One region of the Thiomonas sp. 13-64-67 genome, then DNA from elsewhere that is predicted to be linked to it. Evidence: predicted binding sites of a transcription regulator. Region 1 holds the regulator's gene; the other holds the start of a gene.

Region 1 (7,603 bases):
GTGGGCCAGCGGCAGATAGGCGGCCTCGCCGGGCGCGACGCTGAGCGAAATGCCGACCAGCCGCGCGCGCATCGGGTCGAGTGAGTCGGTTTCGGTGTCGATGGCGGTGAGCTCGGCCGCGTCGATGCGGGTCAGCCAGGCGTCGAACCGGTCCCAGTCGAGCAGGGTTTCGTAGGTGCCGGGGGCGGTCTTTTCGGCGACCGGCGCGTCATCCAGCAGCGACACCTGCCGGGCGGCCTGCTCGCTCACCGTCTGCGCCTTCATCTCGGCGCTGAAGCGGCGCATGCCGTTGCGGGTGAAGAAGGGCAGCAACGCCTGCGCATCTTCCGGCGCCGGGCGCAGATCGGGGTCGAAGGCTTGAGCGTAGCCGTCCAGATCGCAGTCGGTGTGGATGGTCACCAGCTTGCGCGCCGTGGGCAGCCAGTCGAGCGCGGCACGCAGGTTTTTACCCGCAGCGCCGCTCACGGTTTCGGCCTGCTCGATCAGCGCATCGAGCGAGCCATACTCCGTCAGCCACTTGACCGCCGTCTTGGGGCCGACCTTGTCCACGCCGGGCACGTTGTCCACCGCGTCGCCTACCAGGGTGAGGTAATCGACGATGCGATCTGGGGGAACGCCGAACTTTTGCTGCACTCCGGCGGGGTCGAGCACCTCGTTGCTCATGGTGTTGACCAGCGTGATGTGGTCGTTGACCAGCTGAGCCATATCCTTGTCACCCGTGGAAACCAGGGTGCGTATGCCCTGTGCGTGCGCCCGCACGGCCAGGGTACCGATCACGTCGTCGGCCTCCACTCCCGGCACCTCCAGCAGCGGCCAGCCCATCAGCCGCACAGCTTGGTGAATCGGCTCGATCTGCGCCACCAAGTCGGGCGGCATCGGCGGACGCTGCGCCTTGTATTGGTCGTACATGGCGTTGCGGAATGTCGGCCCCTTGGCGTCGAACACGCAGGCCGCGTAGCGATAGCCCTTGGCCACCGGATATTGCTCGCGCAGGCGCCGCAGCATGGCCACCATGCCGTAGAGCGCCCCGGTGGGCTGGCCTTCGGGCCCGCGCAGATCGGGCATGGCGTGGAAGGCGCGGTAGAGATAGCTGGAACCATCCACCAGCAGCAGGGTGGGGGCGGAGTCGGATTGCACGTCTGAATTCATCCGCGCATTATCAATGCCGCCGTAAAATCAGCCCATGAACATGTTTCGCCACGCCCTTACCGTCTCCGCCCTTGGCCTGTTCACGCTGCTCGCCAGCGTGTATCCGGGACCAAGCGCCCTTGCGCAGTCCAAACCTGCGGCGCCGCTGACAGATACCCAGCCCAAGCCCAAATTCCCTGAACCTCGGGTGCGCGAAAACGTCACCCAGGATCGTGCGGTGCGCATACAGGAGCAGCAGGTGCGCGGCGCCACCACCTCGATTCAGGTGCAGCCTTTGCACGGCGGCGCGGCCTACAACGTGGTGCCGCCCTCAATCTCGTCCAGCACCGACCCGGCCCATCTGGAAGGGCAGGCGCAGTGGAAGGTGTTCACCTTCAAATAAACCGACGGGCTGACCGTTCAACCTGCTCGCTCAACCTGCTTTTCCAGCCTGCCTTTTCTTTCCCCATCCCGTTCATGGCCGTTTTCACACCGCTCGACGCAGCAGAGGTCGACTCCTGGCTGGCCCGCTTCGATCTGGGCACGCGCACCGACCTGCAAGGCATCGCCAGCGGGATCGAAAACACCAACTACTTCCTGAGTACCACGCGGGGCCGGTTCGTGCTCACCTTGTTCGAGCGCCTGCAGGCCGAGCAGTTGCCGTTCTACCTCGGGCTGATGCACCATCTGGCCGCGCATGGCATTCCCGTGCCCGACCCCATGCCCGACCGGCAGGGCCAGACCTTGCACACCCTCAAAGGCAAACCCGCCGCGTTGGTCACTCGCCTGCAAGGCCGCAGCCAGCTGCAGCCCGAGCCGGCGCACTGCGCGCAAGTGGGGCATTGGCTGGCACGCATGCATCTGGCCGCACGCGACTACGCGGGCACGCTACCCAATCTGCGCGGGCTCGCCTGGCAAACCCGCACCATCCCCGACATCCTGCCCTATCTCACCGCCGATCAACGCACCCTCATCAGCGCTGAGCTTGCGCACCAGACTGAGGTCGCCGCATCGCCCGCCTATGCCGCGCTGCCGCGCAGCGCGGTTCACGCCGATCTGTTTCGCGACAACGTGCTGTTCGAGGGGGATACGCTCTCCGGCGTGTTCGACTTTTACTTCGCCGGGGTCGATACCTGGCTGTTCGATCTGGCCGTGGCGCTCAACGACTGGTGCATTCACCTGCAGACAGGCGAGTTTGACGCGGCCCGCTTTGAAGCCTTGCTGAACGCTTACCTCGCCGTACGCTCCATGAGCGATGCCGAACACCGCTTGCTACCCGACGCCCTGCGCGCTGCCGCGCTGCGTTTTTGGACCTCGCGTCTGGCCGACTATCACCTGCCGCGCGACGCCCACTTGCTCACCCCCCACGACCCCATCCACTTCGAGCGCGTGCTGCGCCAGCGCATCGCGTCCGCCTGAGCCCGGGTCTGCCGATACCATGTCGGCTCCCTTCTTGGGCTCTTTTCTTCGGCTCTTCACCCTTCATCGTCTTTCGCCATGCAACTGCGTACCGTCTCTGCCCGCGAGGGCCTGCTCTGGGTGCAAAGCGGCTTTCGCCGTCTGGCGCTGCAGCCCTGGGCGGCGCTGTTGATGATCGTGGCCTATATCGTCGTCACCGGATTCGTCTCGGCGCTGCCCATCATCGGTCTGGTGTTTCCGCTGTTCGTGGTGCAGTTCGGCACCCTGGGCTTCATGCAAGCCAGCCGCCAGGTCGCGCAAAAGCAGCCGCTTTGGCCCACGGTGCTGCTCACCGGTTTTCGCAGCGGCCCGCAGGCGCTGCGCAGCATGGTGATGCTGGGCGTGCTCTACACCCTCGCCGTCATTCTGGTGCTCGGAGTCGGCAGCCTGTTCGACGGCGGCGCCATGCTGCGTCTGCTGCTGCTCGGCGACAAACCGCCGGCCAGCGCCATCGCCGATGGCAGCCTGCGCCTGGGCGCCATTGCCGCCACTCTGGCGTATATCCCCGTCTCGCTCGCCTTCTGGCTCGCCCCGCCGCTGGTGGCCTGGCACGCCATGCCGCCGGTCAAGGCGCTGTTTTTCAGCTTCGTGCTGTGCGTGCGCAACATCAAGGCGTTTGCGCTGTATACGGTGCAATGGCTGCTGCTCTTTCTCAGCCTGCCCACGCTCATCATGCTCGTCGCCAGCCTGCTCGGCGCCAGTGAAACCCTGGCCGCCATGCTCAGCATGCCCGTGGCCATCGCCATTTTCCTAGCCTACATTTTGTCGTTCTATGCCAGCTATGAATCGCTGGTCGGCGAAACCCAGGCCAGCGCAATTACGCAGTAATGTCTGGTGACAACTGCGCACCTGACTACAGGGCGTTTTGCACTATTTTTGTCTCTCATGCGCTCACGCACGAGGACGCCCGCTGTAGGTATCCAAACCCGGTGCGGCGCACCCTTACCTTGGTCGATCAACCCTAAGTTCTCTGCAAAGCGGCTGAATCGAATAGGGTGAGGAATCGCCCCCCCCCCGCTCTTTCGCCCCACCGGCCCAAGCTTTCTGCCCCCGGTGGGGATCAATTGGCCCTGCCGAGAGAACATTCCGGGTTCAACGCTCTGCTTGGTTCTGGGCGGCCAGTTCCAGCAGCAACCGCACCCGCAGCTTTACCGCATTGAGGCCGTCATCGGCGCCGCCGCGTACCGGGCCGACGCGTGACGCCACCCTCACCCGCACGCCCTGTTGTTCGGCCCAGCGCAGCGCGGCCTCGAGTTCGCAGTGCACCGTGCCGCCCCCGGTGCCGGCCACGACCAGTCCGCCCAATCGGGGCTGAAGCGCCGTGCTCGAAATCAGACAGCACACCAGCGCACTATCGCTGCCCGCCGCATTGGTAAGCAACTCCACCCGCGGCCACTCGCTCACAGCAGGTAGGGGAAACGGCGCCCCTGCCTCCGGCACGGGTTGTCGCCAAAGCCGCAAGGCCTCACCGTCCACTTCACCCAGCGGGCCGCGCTCGCCGGATGAAAACGCTTCCACCGCGTGCGTATTCGCCTTGGTCACGTCGCGAGCAGCATGCACCACGCCGTGCAACACACAGACCACGCGCAGCCCCCGCGCTGCCGGATGCACGGCCACCCGCACGGCATCGAGCAGGTTCTGCGGGCCGTCGGCGTTCAGCGCCGTGGCAGGACGCATGGCAGCGGTCAGGATCACCGGCTTGTCGGTATCCAGCACCAAACGCAGAAAGTAGGCTGTTTCTTCCAGCGTGTCGGTGCCGTGGGTGATGACGCAGGCCTGAATTTGCGGCTGCGCCAGCCAGTAGGCCACGCGTTCGGCCAACTGCGTCCAGACCGCGAAGGTCATGTCCTTGCTGTCGAGATTGGCCACCTGCTCGGTGTGGATTTGCGCCAGGCGGCCGAGCGTCGGCACGCTTTGCAGCAGCGCGTCGACCCCCAAAACCCCGGCGGTGTAACCCGGCAGACTGGGGTCGCCCGTCGCGGCGCCCGCGATCGTACCCCCTGTTCCCAACACCACAATCTGCGGCAAGGCAGCGCGAGAAAAAGAATCGGTCATGTGTGAATCTCTTTGCAGAAAGACTGTTTTGATTTACAGTGCTGTGAAAATCATCAAGCTGGAAGCCTGATCAGGGTGGCTTCATGGCCAAAAGATGACATAGATCGCATGGCGAACTCGTCCAACAGCCTTGCCCATCGGTCTCGCCCATCAAACTGACTTATTGTGCAACTGCCGGAGCCCACGCATGCGCCGTCTCATCTCGAAACTCACCCCTCGTCAGCAGGAAATTCTCGATCTCATCACCGCCTCCGTGCGCGAACTGGGCTACCCGCCCACCCGGGCCGAAATCGCCGCAAAGCTGGGATTCCGCTCGGCCAATGCGGCAGAAGATCATTTGCAGGCGCTCGCGCGCAAGGGCGTGATCGAGCTGACGCCCGGAGCGTCGCGCGGCATTCGCATCACCGAATCGCAGCGCGCCTCGCCGTCGATGACAACGTCCGGGAAAACCTCCGGCGCCATGGGGGGGCGTGCGAGTGGGTTGCGCGCGGATCTCTCTCATGGGCTGCAGCTCGCGCTGCCTGGCGCCGAGCAGCTCTGCCTGCCGCTGGTCGGTCGCGTCGCTGCGGGGCATCCCATCCTCGCGCAAGAGCATATCGAGCAGACGCTCAACGTCGATCCCGGCGCCTTCTCGGTGCGCCCTGACTATCTGCTCAAGGTTCGCGGCATGAGCATGCGCGATGCCGGCATTCTCGACGGCGACATGCTGGCCGTCAAAAGCAGCCAGACCGCGCAGAGCGGACAGATCGTGGTGGCCCGCATCGGCGACGAGGTCACGGTCAAGCGCCTGCGCCTGCAGGCCGATCACATCGAGCTTCTACCGGCCAACCCCGAGTTCGCCCCCATCCGCGTCGATGCCAGCCAGCCCTTCGCCATTGAAGGACTTGCCGTCGGCCTGCTGCGCGGCTCGCTGCAATGAAGTTCACAGCGCGCACAACCAGCAGGTAAGCGTTTGCGTCAGTGCGCCGCTTCAGACCGCCGATACCTGCCGACGTGATTTCCACCAACCCCACACCGCGGGTAGCAGCGACAGCACGATGATGGCAATGGTCATGACACCCAAATTGTGTTTGATCCACGGAATGTTGCCGAACAGATAGCCCGCCATGACCAGCAGCCCCGTCCAGAGTGTGGCGCCAAGCATGTTGTAGGCCAGAAACTTGCCATACGACATCTCGGCCACGCCCGCCACAAACGGGGCGAAGGTCCGAATGAAGGGCATGAACCGCGCGGCCACGATGGTGATGCCGCCATATTTTTCGTAAAAGGCGTGCGCCTTTTCAAAGGCGCGGCGGTTGAACCAGCGTGAGTCCGGCCACGAAAAAACCTTATGGCCGATGGCCTTGCCGATCTGGTAATTGAGGCTGTCGCCCAGCACGGCGCCAAGCCAGAGCACGGCGATCACCCCCGGCAGGCTGAGCGCCCCGGTGGCCGCAAACGCGCCCACCACGAACAACATCGAGTCGCCCGGCAGAAACGGCATGATCACCAGCCCGGTTTCGACGAACACAATGCCGAAGAGCAGCCCGTACACCCAGGGGCCATACGCCGCGATGAACTGCGCCAGATGCACGTCGAAGTGCAGAATGAGGTCGATAAGAGCGTGGGGATCCATGCGGTTTGGGCTGAAAGCCGGAAGAGAGCCTATGAAAGGCCGAAGACGCAGATGCTGCGCCAGAAAACTGAGCCGGGGCTGAGCGCCACCGAGCGCTATGGGCCTACGCACAGCCCGAAAAGTATACTGAGCTAACTTGTCGTTTCTCCTCTCGTTGATCCCTTCTCCGAGCCCCTCAACGAGGGGACGGCCGCCGCCACGCTGCGGCCTCGCCACCCTTTGCGTATCCCTGCCTTGCTGCAACCCCAACGCCCGATTCGTCCGCTGCCGGACGTGCTCATCAGCCAGATTGCCGCCGGCGAAGTTATCGAACGCCCGGCTTCGGCCCTGCGCGAACTGCTCGACAACGCCATCGATTCGGGCGCCAGCGTCCTCACCGTGCGCCTCGAACAAGGCGGGCTGGGCAGCGTGCAGGTCGAAGATGATGGTTGCGGCATTCCGGCCGAAGAGTTGCCGCTGGCACTGCTGCGCCACGCCACCAGCAAAATCGCCGATCTCGACGAATTGCACCACGCCACGCATCTCGGCTTCCGCGGCGAGGCACTCGCAGCCATGGCCGCCGTGGCCGAAATCGAGATCATCAGCCGCCGCGCCGGGGCCGATGGCGCGCGCATTCAAGCCAGCGCAGGCCAGGTCGCCGCGGTGCAACCCACAGCGGCGCAACTGGGCACCCGCGTGACCTTGCGGCAGTTGTTTTTCAACCTGCCGGCGCGCCGCAAATTTCTCAAGTCGCCGCAAACGGAATATGCCTGGTGCGCCGACGTGTTCAAGCGCACCGCCATCGCCCATCCCCAGATCGCCCTGCGGCTTTGGCATGACGGGCAACTCAAGCTGCAATTCGAGCGCGACCCTTCGCCGCACGGGCTCGACCGCCTCGCCGCCGTGCTGGGAGAGGCCTTCAGCGCGCACGCCCTGCCCGTCTCCGCCCAGATCGGCCCGCTCGCCGTGCGCGGGCTGATCTGTAAGCCCACGGCGGCGCGCGCCCGTGCCGATGTGCAGCACATCATTGTCAACAACCGCTGGGTGCGCGACCGCACCGTGGCCCACGGCGTGCGCGCCGCATACGCCGACGTGCTGCACGGCGCCTTGCAGCCGCAGTACGCCCTGCTGCTCGATCTGCCGTCTGAGCTGGTCGATGTGAATGTGCACCCGGCCAAGTCGGAAGTCCGGTTCCGCGACAGCTCCGCCGTGCATCAGGCCGTGCGCCATGCCGTCGAGCAGGTGCTGGCCCGGGCGGGCGGTGAGGCGTCTGCTTCGCATCCCTCCGCACCGCCCGCCGCGTGGGAACAGCCGCCATCCGCCCTACCCACGACTGCCTCGCTTGCCTTCGGCGTGGCGAGGCCGAGC
Region 2 (7,603 bases), on a different contig from region 1:
AGCACGCATCACTTGTCTTGGGCAACAAACTCGGCGAAAGAGCCAGCGCCCTTTTCCGGCCGATGCCCTGAGTTTTGGGGTCAGGAACGGGTCGAGACCAGCCCATGCTGTCCGACAGAAGTTTGGGCGCGTAGGTCAGCCCGGCAGACTCCACAAAAGAAAAACAGGAGGACGCCGAAAATTTGAAACCCTTCCACACCTTCGCCCATTTCAACCGAGCTCGGCGCTGTTGACGCAGTTGATCCGTTTCGTCTCCACCCTGCTCTTGCAAACAATAGCTGGGGGTGAACAGAATCGGTACGTGAGAGTGCCCGCAATCGGCGCCCAGCGGAACGACCTCAATGAAAATCCCGAAGAACCCGGCAAAGCCGATGGTCTGTATCGAGGGCGCCACGATTTCCAGCGAGCGGCGGAATATCTCTGAGCGGACATCAATACAAAAAGCAGCCTGCACAGCGGGGCGCGTCGGCAGCGGCTGCGGACGCTGCGCTTCTTTCAGCGCTGCGAGCACCGAGTTCTGAAACCCGATTTCCATGGCACTGAGCAAGATTCTGTCGACCTCCGCAGCCGCACGGCGTTTGGCCGATGGCGCACGCATGCTGGCTGCGAGCATCTCCCGCCAGCGGGCCTGAAGTGCAGCACTGCCCTTCTCCTGAAACAGCAAGACATCCCAGACCAGACGAATCGCCAGAAGATCGACGATCGACGCATCGGTCTGGCCTGAGAGTTCCGCTTGCCATTTCAGGTATCGCGTCCAGGCGGCCCATCCCCCCACGCTCAGCAAAGCGGCGTGAAGATAGCGCTCGGTGGCCTCTGCAGGAATGTCGAGCTTCTCGACGGCCCATGCAATCGCATCCCGTGGGGCATGCGGAACCTCGGCGATGGCAGCGCGCAGGCCACGCAACCCCATCAACGCCGGGCTCTGGTCAATGGTGGCGGTCTCCCGCCAGGCGGCAAACAACGATTGGTGACGATAAGGCATGGGAATGACGGCCTGGCCGATGTCGAAGTACGCGGCGCAGTGCATGCTGATGCGTTCAACGACAAATCGCGTCCACAGACCTCCCTCGACTTTGTCGAGCAGATCACTCACGGTCGCCATGCCCATGCGGGGCTGAGGGCGGTCTGTGGCCAGAGCTTCCTGAACGTCCTCCAGGCTGAGCGTGCTGCCGCAGAGCCTGATCGCTTGGCGAATGTCCTTGCTGCTGATCCGGCCTTGAGCCACCTGCTCCTGGAAATAGGTGCGCGGCATGTAGAGGCTCGTGCCCATGACACGAGCCAGTAGATCAGAGGCGCTCTGAAAGTCGTGATCACGCAGCCCAAAAAATGGATTGACGGCCACAAAATTCTTCAGCGGCCAGAGCGGCGCGATTCGGCCGCAGGCGGCGTCGATCTGAGGATCAATCGACAAGGTTGGCTCCATCAGCGTGGGCATGTCGGCGAGGTTCATCTCAAGCTCCTTGAAGTTGAATGTCATTGGTTTGGGGAACAGGCCACAACTTTTGCAGCAGACGGGTGACATAGACATCAACATACAGCCCGTTGTAGAGGTGCACATACAGCCTGAAACGCGCCGGAGAAGCACTCGCCTGCAGGAATTGCTGCATCATCAACAGCGCGACGAACGTCACGCTCACGACGGGCACGAGCACGCTGTAAGCCGTGTGAGCAAGCCCCGACACCGGCAAAACACTGTTCAGCAGCAAGCGATCGAACAATGCGTGCAACACAAAGTAGGTCGTGCATAGAAGCGCGCTCATCCCCCCCGCCATGACCAAGGCAGGCACCAGCCCCAGCGCCGTGGCTGCCTGCAACACGAGTTGACTCATGGACACCGCCAGAATGACGCCCACAACAAGCAAGGTGTCCTGCCCGTGCCAATAGACACCCAATAGCGAGCCGATACCGAGTGACGCGGTCACGCCGAGCGCGAGGGCGGCAATCAGCCGCACAAGATCAAAGCCTTTGGGGGACGCTTGCAGGGCGGGCGCCCGAAAGGCATCGACTGCACTGCCCGATGCCAGAAAAGCATGGGCTTTATAAAGCGAGTGTGCAACGAGATGCAGCATGGCGAGGCTATACAGCCCGAGGCCGCATTCGAGCAGCATGAATCCCATCTGTGCAGTGGTTGACCAGGCAAGAGAGACCTTGACGCTGGTTTGCGTCAACATCACCAGGGAAGCAAGCACCAGGGTGACCAGCCCGATGAGGGTCAGCGTGACGAGCGCCCCTGTGGAATGCGACAGGATGGGGCTCATGCGAATCACCAAAAAAGCTCCGGCATTCACGATGCCCGCATGGAGAAGAGCCGACACCGGTGTCGGTGCTTCCATGACCTGCAGCAGCCAGCCATGCAGAGGAAACTGCGCCGATTTCAATGCCGCGCTCAAAACAATGAGGTAACTCGCGATCTGCAGTTTCATCGGCATCTCGCCTCTGAGCGCCGCCATCAGTTGAAACAGGCGCTCGAACTCCAGCGTGTGGAGTGTCGAGCCAATCAAAACGATAGCGAGCAGAAGGCTGGCATCACTGATGCGGCTGGCGACGAATTTTTTGTGTGCAGACAGCACGGCAATCGGCCGCTTTCTGTAAAACATCAAAAGCTGATGCAAGCTCAGACTGGTGGCGATCCATGCCAAGGCGAACATCAAAAGATTGCCCGACACGATCAAGCTGAGAATGCTGGCCAGGGTCAAAGCGAGCCACTTATGAAACCGGCCCTGTTGCGCGTCGCCCGCAAGATAGTTTTTGGAATAACGCGATACGATCACGCCCACAAAGGACACCAGCAGCAGCATCATGATCGTCAGCGCGTTCAGATAAATCGAGAGGGTCAGATGCCCCAGTTCCGCAGGGAGCGCAGCGGATGCCACGGTGAAAGTGTGCGTGGAGCCCTGCAGCGTGCCGAGCAATCCAGCAGTGATAGCCAGCACGAAGGCCAGCCAGGCCATGGCTTCATTCAACCGTGCAATCAATCGAGGCCGTGCGTTGGCCCACGCAGTCGGAACGCAGCCGACGACCAATAAGGCAAGGGGCACGCACAGGGCGAGCAGTGGACCGAGCGAATTCCATGAGGGCGACATGGCATATCTCCTAGAGGTTGTTCCGGCAGATCAGTGGTGCAGCGGAACTCAGTCTATGGAGTACCTGACAAAATTAATAATGAATAATTAGAATAAAAACCATAGACAAAAAGCTATAAATAAAGGATCGGACATAATGCATGTCAGCTTGAGGCAGTTACGCACCTTCGAGGCCGTCGCACGGCTGCGGAGCTTTTCGAGGGCCGCTGAAGAACTTCATGTGACACAACCCACGGTCTCGAAGCAGATTCGTTTGCTCAGCGATGAAATTGGTCTTGCCCTGCTGGAGCAAATCGGCAAGAAAGTCTTTCTCACCGAGGCCGGAGAGCACCTCTACGCCACCTGTGGCGACTGGCTGGAAACGTGGGGCCGGTTTGAGCAAACCATTGCCGACATGAAGGGGGTGAAAAAAGGTCGACTCCGAATCGCTTCGGTCACCACGACCAAATACTTCATGCCCCGCTTGCTCGGCCCCTTCTGCGCGCAATATCCCGGCATCGACATTGCGCTGGAAGTGATCAACCGAGATCGTCTGCTTGAGCGCCTTGCACGCAACCAAGACGACATTTACGTCATGGGCGTCCCGCCCGATGGAATGAACATCGAGTGCGAGCCTTTTCTCGAAAACTCGCTCGTCGTCTTGGCGCCCTCGTCACACCGGCTGACGACGTTGGGGCGTACCGTTCGTTTTGCCGAACTGGCACAAGAGCACTTTCTCGTTCGAGAGCGGGGCTCTGGAACGCGTTTGACGATGGAGCGACTCTTCGAAGGGCATGGCGTGCGCCCGAACATTCGCATGGAATTGGGGAGCAACGAGGCCATCAAACAAGCGGTGGCCGGCGGCCTTGGCCTTGCCATCCTCTCGGACAGTACGATCGGCGAGGATCATTTGAACCATCAGGTTTGCGTCCTCGACGTTGAAGGTTTTCCTATTCGACGCTCTTGGTACCTGGTCAGATCGAAAGAAAAGCGCGTCTCCGTGGTGGCCGCGACTTTTCTCGAATTTCTGAAATCCCATGTCAACCTGCTGGGCCATCCGGCGAAAGAGGTTCAGCAAGCGGTCTGATCACGATTTACCCCTCCGTTTCGAGATCGGGGATGTGGTTGAACGCGATGCGCATGGGGGCTTCCTCCCGCCCCTGGTGGCCGCTGCCGCAATAGATGGTGTGGCGGCCGTAGCGCACGTTGAGGGCATCGACCGCGCTCCACAGCGCGGCCTGCTCCGCATCAGAGCCGGGCACATCGCCCTCAAACAGGCTGGCGCTGGTCTGCCCGGGCTGGCGCAGATCGTGCAGCAGCATAGCCACTTTCATCGGCGCCCAGCCCGCAGGCACCATGCCGGGCCACAACTCGCGCAGGGTGTGCAGCAGGGCGCGGGTGTCGGCCGTCGGCGCGAAGCGGGCGCCGCGCTCGGGACGCAGACGCTCGCCGTGCCGACAGGTGAGCTTGAGCATCACGGTCATGGCGCCGGCCAGCAGGTGCTCGCGGCGCAGGCGCATCGCGGCTTTTTGCGTGAGGCGGTCGAGCACGGCCAGCGCGCCCTCGGCGCTGCGCATCTCCGGCGGCAGCACATGCGAATGGCCGAGCGAACGCCGCGGGTTGGCGGCCTGCACACCAGACGCCAGCCCGTGCAGCCGGTCGTAAAACGCCTCGCCCGCCATGCCGCCCCACACCACGTGCAGTTGCTCGCGCCGCGCCCGCCAGAGCTGCTCCACGCTGTGGATGCCCTGCGCCTGCAGCCGCGCGAGCATGCGCACATTGATGCCAGTGAGATCGGTGAGCTGCATGCGCAGCAGCGGGCCGGGCAGATCGCCCGCGTCGATCACCACCAGACCGTCGGGCTTTTGCAGATTGGACGCCTGCTTGGCGAGAAACACATTGGGGGCGATGCCCACCGAGACACGCAGGCACTCGCCCAAGGCCTCGCGCAGCGCGGTCTTGAGGCGCAGCGCCAGTTGCGTGGCGCGCTCGCGGCTGGTCCAGCCCATGGGCAGGCTGCAGGCCATCTCATCGATGGACAGCACCTGCTCCACCGGCGCGATGGTGTCCACCACCGCCACAGCGCGGTGGTGAATCTGCACATACTCGGCATGCCGCGCCACCACGAACACGATGCCCGGACACAACCGGCGCGCCTCGGCCACCTGCGTGCCCGTCTTCACACCAAACGCCTTGGCCTCGTAGCTGGCAGCGATGCAGCAGGTCGTGTCGGCCAGCATCGGCACCACGCCCACCGGCCGCCCGCGCAACTCAGGGCAAAGCTGCTGCTCCACCGAGGCGAAGTAGGAATTGAAATCGACCAGCAGGCAACGCAGTGTCATGGCAACCCGCGCCGCTTGCACGGCGCGCCGGAATACTGTTTTTAAGAACAGTATTTCATGCTGTCATGACGCTGGCAAGTGGCCCGCTGCAAGTGGCGCTGCCGCGCGGGGGTTTTACGCCTGCCAGCGCTGCGCCGGATGCGCGGCCGGAGCCGCCGGGTGCTGCTGTGGCGGTTGCGCTTGCGGGGTTTGCAGCGGCGTCAACAGCACCATCGTGGGCAGCACCGGCGGCATCGGCCACGGCGACTGCGGCAACAGCACACGCAGGGTGGACGTCGGCCCGAACACCGCGCTCATCTGCGCATTCATCTGCGCGTCCACCCGCTCGATCAGCCGCTGCATCGGCGCAAACTGCGTGTGCATCTGCCGCAGCGCCCAGGCGGGGGCGGCCGCGCCCGAGCTTTGCTCAATCACCACCCGCGCATGGCCCTGCGGGCTTTGCCAAGTCCAGGTCTTGACCTGCACCGGGCCTGCGGCCGTGTGCATGACCTCTACCGTCTGGTGCATGGGCATGTCATGCCCGTCGTAACGCACCGCAAGCGGCTGCGCCGCCAAGGCCAGCGCGGGCAGGGTCATCGCCAGCGCTGCAACCAGGATTTTGGATTGAATCTTCATAATCGAACTCCTTTCTCAAACTGAACCCAACGCCGCAGCGCATGGATGCCGCCGCGGCGATTTTTTCGTTCTTTTCCAGCGATCGGAGTTCCTGAAGCGAAGCTGAAGGTCGCCCGCACAGGCCGCCGTTCAAAGCGCCTGCACGGCCTCAAACCGCCGGGGATGGACGGCCTACGCCCGCAGGCCCACCAGCCGCTTCCACTGTCCGCTCGCCAGCGCGGTGCCCGCCAGGATGATCGCGCAGCCCGCCAGCATGGCGCCGGTGACGGCTTCCTGCAGAAACAGCGCGCCCCAGAGCATGCCGAAAGCCGGAATGAGAAAAGTGACCGAGGCAGCGTAGGCCGCGCCGACCTGCGCCACGAGGCGGAAATACACCACATAAGCCAGCCCGGTGCACAGCACGCCCAGCGCCACCACGGCGGCCCAGATGTCGCCCTGCACCGCGTGCGCAGGCCAGGTGAATGCAGCGGGCAGAGCGAGCAGCACCGTGGCCGTGAGCTGGCTGCCGAACGCGGTGAGCGCCGGATCGACCCCGGCCAGATGGCGGCGGGCGTAATGCACGGCAAAGCCATAGGACACAGGCGCCAGCAACACCGCAGCCACCGCCCAGGGCGCAGCGCCCTGCGAGAGGCCGGGCTGATCGCCCACCAGCACGACCACGCCGAGCAGGCCGACGCCCAGTCCCACGATCTGCGCCCGGCCGATCGGCGCGCCGAACAGCGTCGCCCCCAGCACCGCCGCCCACAGCGGGGTGGTGGCATTCAGTATAGCCTCGAAGCCCGCGCCCAAGTGCAGCGCGCCCACGGCGAACAAGGTGAACGGCAACGCGGAGTTGGTCACCCCGACGACCAGCAGCGGCCAGAGTTTGTGGCGAAACTGGGCGCGCGCCGCGGCGGTTCGCAGCACCGGCAGCAGCACAAGCGAGGCAATGCCCACGCGCAGCGCGATGAGCGGCAGCGGCCCGAACTCGGGCACGGCGATGCGCAGAAAGAGAAAAGAAGCGCCCCAGATGGCGGCGAGCAGCCGCCATGCTCAGGCCGCGCGTTCGAGATCGAGCAGCGCCTGCTTGCGCGGCAGGCCGGCAGCGTAGCCGGTCAAGCGGCCGTCATGGCCGATGATGCGGTGGCAGGGCACGATGATGAGCAGCGGGTTGCGCCCCACTGCCGCACCCACGGCGCGCGCATGGCTGGCGGGCAGGCCCAGCCGCTGCGCGAGCAGCGCATAGCTGATCGTCTGTCCGTAGGGTACGGTCTGCAGCGCCCGCCAGACCGCCTGCTGGAACGGCGTGCCCTGGGGCCGCAAGGGCAGATCGAAGGCGATGGCGTCGCCGCTGAAATAGGCTTGAAGTTGCTCGCGGGCGCGCTGCAGCAGAGGTGTGTCGGCGGCGGTTGGGGGCTTTGCGTCGTCGAGAAAACTCAGGGCAGTGAGCCCATCTTCCTCGGCGGTGAGTTGCAACGCGCCCAGCGGGCTGTCCATGACCAAGACGGTTTTCACGATGTTTCTCCTTCAGTCGCGCGGCGCCACAGATGCACCGCGGCATAGCCCCGCCACGGCGCCCAGCGCGCGGCATGGGCCAGCATGTCG

Evidence for each region. The regulator LexA, encoded in region 1, represses DNA repair genes until DNA is damaged. The targets are predictions, from matches to a motif close to ACTGTATNNNNATACAGT.
Region 2: a site for LexA is predicted at 5,439-5,456, ahead of B7X30_RS04395 (Y-family DNA polymerase). Genes of this name have one in related genera too.

What each region holds. Positions count from the first base shown of each region.
Region 1 is NZ_NCKP01000025.1:6,779-14,381, forward strand. It holds gene polA (DNA polymerase I) at 1-1,149, opposite strand, end outside; gene B7X30_RS08140 (hypothetical protein) at 1,184-1,531, shown strand; gene B7X30_RS08145 (homoserine kinase) at 1,606-2,547, shown strand; gene B7X30_RS08150 (BPSS1780 family membrane protein) at 2,626-3,414, shown strand; gene B7X30_RS08155 (asparaginase) at 3,679-4,641, opposite strand; gene lexA (transcriptional repressor LexA) at 4,841-5,560, shown strand; gene B7X30_RS08165 (DedA family protein) at 5,612-6,256, opposite strand; gene mutL (DNA mismatch repair endonuclease MutL) at 6,491-7,603, shown strand, end outside.
Region 2 is NZ_NCKP01000010.1:71,767-79,369, forward strand. It holds gene B7X30_RS04380 (YbcC family protein) at 1-1,450, opposite strand, end outside; gene B7X30_RS04385 (NADH-quinone oxidoreductase subunit L) at 1,452-3,083, opposite strand; gene B7X30_RS04390 (LysR family transcriptional regulator) at 3,220-4,149, shown strand; gene B7X30_RS04395 (Y-family DNA polymerase) at 4,157-5,404, opposite strand; gene B7X30_RS04400 (hypothetical protein) at 5,519-6,019, opposite strand; gene B7X30_RS04405 (DMT family transporter) at 6,191-7,042, opposite strand; gene B7X30_RS04410 (methylated-DNA--[protein]-cysteine S-methyltransferase) at 7,052-7,513, opposite strand; partial or broken gene B7X30_RS04415 (AlkA N-terminal domain-containing protein) at 7,510-7,603, opposite strand, start outside.